Regions from separate parts of the Streptomyces sp. NPDC000075 genome, predicted to be linked through region 2. Evidence: predicted binding sites of a transcription regulator. Region 2 holds the regulator's gene; the other holds the start of a gene.

Region 1 (3,485 bases), on a different contig from region 2:
GGAGGCGGCGTTGAAGCCGTTGCCCTTCTCCAGCTCCGCCACCTTCGAGGTGATGACGTAGCCCTCGAGGCCGGCGTTCTCGGCGATCCAGCGCAGCGGCTCGACGGCGGCGCGGCGGACGACCGACACGCCCGTGCCCTCGTCGCCGGTCAGGCCGAGGTTGCCCTCGAGGACCTTGACGGCGTGGACGAGCGCGGAGCCACCGCCGGAGACGATGCCCTCCTCGACCGCGGCGCGGGTCGCGGAGATGGCGTCCTCGAGACGGTGCTTCTTCTCCTTGAGCTCCACCTCGGTGGCGGCGCCGACCTTGATGACGCAGACGCCGCCGGCGAGCTTCGCCAGGCGCTCCTGCAGCTTCTCGCGGTCCCAGTCGGAGTCCGTGGACTCGATCTCGGCCTTGATCTGGTTGACGCGGCCCGCGACGTCAGCGGCGTTGCCGCCACCGTCGACGATGGTCGTGTCGTCCTTGGAAATGGTCACGCGGCGCGCGGAACCGAGGACGTCCAGACCGGCCTGGTCGAGCTTGAGGCCGACCTCCTCGGCGATGACGGTGGCACCGGTGAGGGTGGCCATGTCCTGGAGCATCGCCTTGCGACGGTCGCCGAAGCCCGGGGCCTTGACGGCGACCGCGTTGAAGGTGCCGCGGATCTTGTTGACGACGAGGGTGGAGAGCGCCTCGCCCTCGACGTCCTCGGCGATGATCAGCAGCGGCTTGGAGCCACCCGCCTGGATGACCTTCTCCAGCAGCGGCAGGAGGTCCTGGATGGAGGAGATCTTGCCCTGGTTGATCAGGATGTACGGGTCGTCGAGGACGGCCTCCATACGCTCCTGGTCGGTGACCATGTACGGGGAGAGGTAGCCCTTGTCGAAGGCCATGCCCTCGGTGAACTCCAGCTCCAGGCCGAAGGCGTTGGACTCCTCGACGGTGATGACACCGTCCTTGCCGACCTTGTCCATCGCCTCGGCGATGAGCTCGCCGACCTGCGAGTCCTGCGCGGAGAGCGCGGCCACGGCGGCGATGTCGGACTTGTCCTCGATCGGGCGGGCGGTCGCGAGGAGCTCCTCGGACACGGCCTTGACCGCGGCGTCGATGCCCTTCTTCAGGGCGGCCGGGGAGGCACCGGCGGCGACGTTGCGCAGACCCTCGCGGACGAGCGCCTGGGCGAGCACGGTCGCGGTGGTGGTGCCGTCACCCGCGATGTCGTTGGTCTTGGTCGCCACCTCCTTCACCAGCTGCGCGCCGAGGTTCTCGTACGGGTCGTCCAGCTCGACCTCGCGGGCGATGGTGACACCGTCGTTGGTGATGGTGGGGGCGCCGAACTTCTTGTCGATGACGACGTTGCGGCCCTTGGGGCCGATCGTCACCTTGACCGTGTCGGCAAGCTTGTTGACGCCGCGCTCGAGGGCGCGACGGGCGTCCTCGTCGAACTTCAGGATCTTCGCCATGGGAGCGGTTCAGCCCTCTCGAAAACTCGGGTTTAACGAACCGCGCCCCTCGCCGCCCGGCAATCAGCGGGGTGACCAGGGGCGCAGTTCAAAGCAATGCGTGAGAAGTGATTACTTCTCGACGATCGCGAGCACGTCGCGGGCCGAGAGGACGAGGTACTCCTCGCCGCTGTACTTCACTTCGGTGCCGCCGTACTTGCTGTACAGCACGATGTCGCCGACGGAGACGTCCAGCGGGAGACGCTGGCCGTCCTCGAAGCGGCCCGGGCCGACCGCGAGGACGACGCCCTCCTGGGGCTTCTCCTTCGCGGTGTCCGGGATGACCAGGCCGGAGGCCGTGGTCTGCTCGGCGTCGAGCGGCTGGACCACGATGCGGTCCTCAAGCGGCTTGATGGCAACCTTGGAGCTGGCGGTCGTCACGATCCGACCTCCCCCTTCGGAGATCCGGGGTTAACTGTCTGAGGTGGCGACCAGGTCGATCCGTCGTCGCGGGTGCCGGACCTGCCTGTCGCTGTGTTGGCACTCACCGGTGGCGAGTGCCAGGTGTGACACTATTCCGGCGATTAGCACTCGGTCAAGCGGAGTGCCAACACGGTCCGCCGGATCCACGTATTCCGGCCGCGGCTGCCCCCGTTTGGCCCAAACCCGGCCCCACGGGGTTCGGCGCGCGGTGTGTGAGGCTGGACGGGTGCGCATCCTGGTCGTCGAAGACGAAGAGAACCTGGCCGAGTCCCTCCGGCAGGGCCTGTCCGCCGAGGGCCACCGCGTCGAGGTCGCCCACGACGGACACCGCGGGCTGGAACTGGCCCTCACCGGCGGACCGTACGACGTCGTCCTGCTGGACCTCATGCTCCCCGGCCCCGGCGGCGCCGAGATCTGCGCCCGGATGCGCGCCCACGGCGACCCCACCCCCGTCCTGGTCCTCACCGCCAAGGACGGCGAGTACGACGAGGCCGAAGGCCTCGACGCCGGAGCCGACGACTACCTCACCAAGCCCTTCTCCTTCGTCGTGCTCGGCGCCCGCCTGCGCGCCCTCGCCCGACGCGCCGCCGGCCCCGGGCCCGCGCCCGCCGTGCTCCGCGCCGGGGACCTGGTCCTCGACCCCCACGACCGCCGCTGCCGCCGCGGCCCGCAGGACATCGAGCTCACCGCGCGCGAGCTCGGCGTCCTCGCCTGCCTGATGGAGCGCCCCGGCCGGGCCGTCGCCAAGCAGGACATCCTCGACGAGGTCTGGGACTCCCCGCACGGCATCGACCCCAACATCGTCGAGGTCTACGTCTCCTCCCTGCGCAAGAAGATCGACGCGCCCTTCGGCCGCCGCTCCATCCTCACCGTCCACGGCACCGGCTACCGCATGGCCCCCGACGGCGGCTGACCGTGGTCAGCAGCCTGCGCGCCCGGACCGCGCTCGCCGCCGCGCTCGCGATGGCCGCCGTGCTCGCCACCGGCGGCCTGTGGCTGTACACCCTCATGCGCGGCAACCTCCTCGACAACACCACCGGCCGCACCGAGCTCGCCGCGCGGAAGGTCGCCGCCCAGGTCGACACCCGGACCCTGCCGCCCGGCGGCCGGCTGCCCGCCCCCGAGAGCGGGGTCGACCTGGTCCTCGTACGCGACGCGCGGGGCCGGACCGTCGCGAGCACCGCCGCCGGCGGGGAGCCCCGGGACATCCCCCGCCTCGACGGGCTGCGCCCCGGCCCCGGGCAGGACTCCCGCTCGGCCGTGCTCGCGCCCGCGCACCCCGGCGCGCAGCGGCGCGTGGTCGTGGCCGTCGGGGCCCCCGGGCCGCCCGGGGCGCACGACCCGGCCGCCCCGCACACCGTGTACGCGATGACCGTGCTCGGCGACGTCGACGACGCCACCCGCGCCGTCGCCGTCGGGCTGCTCGGCGGGGCACCCCCGATGATCGCCTTCGCGGCGGCCCTCGCCTGGTGGGCCACCGGGCACGCGCTGCGCCCCGTCACCGCCATCCGCTCCGGGCTGGCCGCCGTCACCGCGAGCGAACTGGACCGCCGCGTCCCCGACCCGGGCGGCGCCGA
Region 2 (3,485 bases):
CTCCGGCACCGGCTTGGCGCGCTTCCACTGCGGGGTCAGGTCGGGCGAGTACTCACGCATCCGGCCGACACTAGGAGCGCGGCCGCGCTCACGCCCGCGACACGCCGAAACGGTCCGCCAGTGTGGCGCGTTGCGCACGTACGAAGGCCGCGTCCACCACCGCTCCGTGACCCGGCACGTACAGCGCGTCCTCCCCGCCCAGCGACAGCAGCCGGTCCAGGGCCGCCGGCCACTGCCCCGGTACCGCGTCGGAGCCCGCCTGGGGCTCGCCCGACTCCTCGACCAGGTCCCCGCAGAACACCGTCTCCCGTTCGCCCGGCACGAAGACGGCCAGGTCGTGCTCGGAGTGCGCGGGCCCCAGGTTCGCCAGCAGCACCTGCACCCCGCCCAGCTCCAGCGTCCACTCGCCCGACACCTGGTGCCCCGGCGCCTTGAGCAGGTCGCAGGCCTCGTCGGCCTCCCCCTCCGCCAGGCCCTGGGCCACCGCGCTGTACCGGAGCTCCTCGCGGCCCCCGGGGGTGCCCAGCAGCCGGTCCAGACCGACCGCACCGAAGAACTGGGCGCCCGCGAAGGCGCCGCCGCCCAGGACGTGGTCGAAATGTCCGTGCGTGAATGCGATATGGGTCACGTGCCTCCCGGTCAGCCGCTCCGCCTCGGCACGGATCCCGGCCCCCTCCCGCACGCTCGATCCGGGGTCGATCAGGAGCACCGAGTCGTCCCCCACCACCAGCCCCACCGTGCAGTCCCACACCGGGAGCCGTCGCCGGCCCGCCCGCCCGGTCAGCCGTTCCCAGCCCGCCTCTTCCCATCGCATGTCCATGCCGCGACGCTACCCTGGCGGGCCGCCCTTGCCCCCGGCGTACTACCCGGCCGTACACTGACCGGGGGATCCCTGGCACTCGAACAGTCAGAGTGCCAACCCGGCCCGGACCGCCCGACGACCGACCCGCATCCGGAGGTGTGCGCGATGCTCAGTGAACGCAGACTCGAGGTGCTGCGCGCCATCGTCCAGGACTACGTCGGGACGGAGGAGCCCGTCGGCTCCAAGGCCCTCACCGAGCGGCACAAGCTGGGCGTCTCACCGGCCACCGTGCGCAACGACATGGCCGTGCTGGAGGAGGAGGGCTACATCGCCCAGCCCCACACCAGCGCCGGCCGGATCCCCACCGACAAGGGCTACCGCCTCTTCGTCGACAGGCTGGCCGGGGTCAAGCCGCTGTCGACGCCCGAGCGGAGGGCCATCCAGAACTTCCTCGACGGGGCCGTCGACCTCGACGACGTCGTCGGCCGTACGGTACGGCTGCTCGCGCAGCTCACCCGTCAGGTCGCCGTCGTCCAGTACCCGTCGCTGACCCGCTCCACCGTCCGGCACGTCGAGCTGCTGTCGCTGGCCCCGGCCCGGCTGATGCTCGTCCTGATCACGGACACCGGGCGGGTCGAGCAGCGCATGGTGGACACCCAGACCCCCTTCGGCGAGAACTCCCTCGCCGACCTGCGGGCGCGGCTCAACAGCCGGGTGGTCGGCCGGCGTTTCACCGACGTCCCGAATCTGGTGCAGGACCTGCCGGAGTCGTTCGAGATGGAGGACCGGGCCACCGTCAAGGCGGTGCTCGCGACCCTCCTCGAAACCCTGGCGGAGGAGGCGGAGGAGCGGCTGATGATCGGCGGCACCGCCAACCTCACTCGCTTCGGACATGATTTCCCCCTGACGATCAGGCCGGTGCTCGAAGCGCTGGAGGAGCACGTGGTGCTCCTCAAGCTGCTGGGCGAGGCCGGGGAGTCGGGGATGGCCGTACGGATCGGGCACGAGAACGCCTACGAGGGGCTCAACTCCACGTCGGTCGTGTCCGTCGGCTACGGTTCGGGCGGCGAAGCAGTCGCCAAACTCGGCGTGGTCGGACCGACCCGCATGGACTACCCCGGAACGATGGGAGCGGTACGCGCAGTGGCACGTTACGTCGGACAGATCCTGGCGGAGTCGTAAGTGGCCACGGACTACTACGCCGTACTCGGCGTGCGCCGCGACGCATCTCAGGACGAGATCAAGAAGGCCTTCCGCCGCCTCGCGCGTGAACTCCACCCGGACGTGAACCCGGACCCGAAGACGCAGGAGCGCTTCAAGGAGATCAACGCGGCCTACGAGGTCCTCTCCGACCCGCAGAAGAAGCAGGTCTACGACCTCGGCGGCGACCCGCTGTCCTCCTCGGGCGGCGGTGGCGGCGCGGGCGGCTTCGGAGCGGGCGGCTTCGGCAACTTCTCCGACATCATGGACGCCTTCTTCGGCCAGGCCTCGCAGCGCGGCCCGCGCTCGCGGACCCGCCGGGGCCAGGACGCCATGATCCGCCTCGACCTGGAGCTGGACGAGGCCGCCTTCGGTACGACCAAGGACATCCAGGTCGACACCGCCGTCGTCTGCGGCACCTGCTCCGGCGAGGGTGCCGCTCCCGGCACCTCGGCGCAGACCTGTGACATGTGCCGCGGCCGCGGTGAGGTCTCGCAGGTCACCCGGTCCTTCCTGGGCCAGGTCATGACCTCGCGCCCCTGCCCGCAGTGCCAGGGCTTCGGCACCGTGGTCCCGACCCCGTGCCCCGAGTGCGCGGGCGACGGCCGGGTCCGCTCCCGCCGCAGCCTGACGGTCAAGATCCCGGCCGGCGTCGAGAACGGCACCCGCATCCAGCTCGCGGGCGAGGGCGAGGTCGGCCCCGGCGGCGGCCCCGCCGGCGACCTGTACGTGGAGATCCACGAGCTGCCGCACCCGACCTTCCAGCGGCGCGGGGACGACCTGCACTGCACGGTCACCATCCCCATGACGGCGGCGGCCCTGGGCACCAAGTGCCCGCTGGAGACGCTGGACGGGCTGGAGGAGATCGACGTCCGCCCCGGCACCCAGTCCGGCCAGGCGATCCCGCTGCACGGGCGCGGTGTCACGCACCTGCGCGGCGGCGGGCGCGGCGACCTGATCGTCCACGTCGAGGTCACCACCCCCGGCAAGCTGGACGCCCAGCAGGAGGAGCTGCTGCGCCAGCTCGCCAAGCTGCGCGGCGAGGAGCGGCCCATGGGCCAGTTCGCGCCGGGCCAGCAGGGCCTGTTCAGCCGCCTGAAGGACGCGTTCAACGGCCGCTGACCGCCCTGCGGCAGTGCGCTCAGGAGCCCGGTACGGGAGAACCCGTACCGGGCTCCTCGCTGTTGCGCGCCCCCCGGGAAAGCGGACTATGCCAGGCGAATGCCATGATTCGGCGCCGTGACCCGGACATGGCACGATGCAGTGCATGTCCTCCGCACCGAACGGTCTCCACCCGTACCCGATCGTGCAGGCTCCCATGGCGGGCGGGGTCTCCGGCCCGCCCCTCGTCGCCGCCGTGTGCGAGGCGGGCGGGCTCGGCTTCCTGGCCGGCGGCTACAAGACCGCCGACGGCATGTACCAGGAGATCAAGCAGACGCGCGGGCTCACCCGGCGCCCCTTCGGCGTGAACCTCCTCCTGCCG

The links. The regulator HrcA, encoded in region 2, represses chaperone genes, less so after heat shock. The targets are predictions, from matches to a motif close to TTNGCACTCNGNNNNNCNGAGTGCNAA.
Region 1: the regulator HrcA is predicted to act here: its motif matches at 2,010-2,036, upstream of groES (co-chaperone GroES).

The regions. Positions count from the first base shown of each region.
Region 1 covers NZ_JBEPFL010000004.1:295,165-298,649, reverse strand. Annotated here, with positions in the region: gene groL (chaperonin GroEL) at 1-1,446, opposite strand, end outside; gene groES (co-chaperone GroES) at 1,558-1,866, opposite strand; gene ABT403_RS07415 (response regulator transcription factor) at 2,135-2,821, shown strand; gene ABT403_RS07410 (sensor histidine kinase) at 2,824-3,485, shown strand, end outside.
Region 2 covers NZ_JBEPFL010000042.1:26,530-30,014, reverse strand. Annotated here, with positions in the region: gene ABT403_RS33880 (DUF3097 domain-containing protein) at 1-60, opposite strand, end outside; gene ABT403_RS33875 (MBL fold metallo-hydrolase) at 89-820, opposite strand; gene hrcA (heat-inducible transcriptional repressor HrcA) at 968-1,984, shown strand; gene dnaJ (molecular chaperone DnaJ) at 1,985-3,124, shown strand; gene ABT403_RS33860 (nitronate monooxygenase) at 3,270-3,485, shown strand, end outside.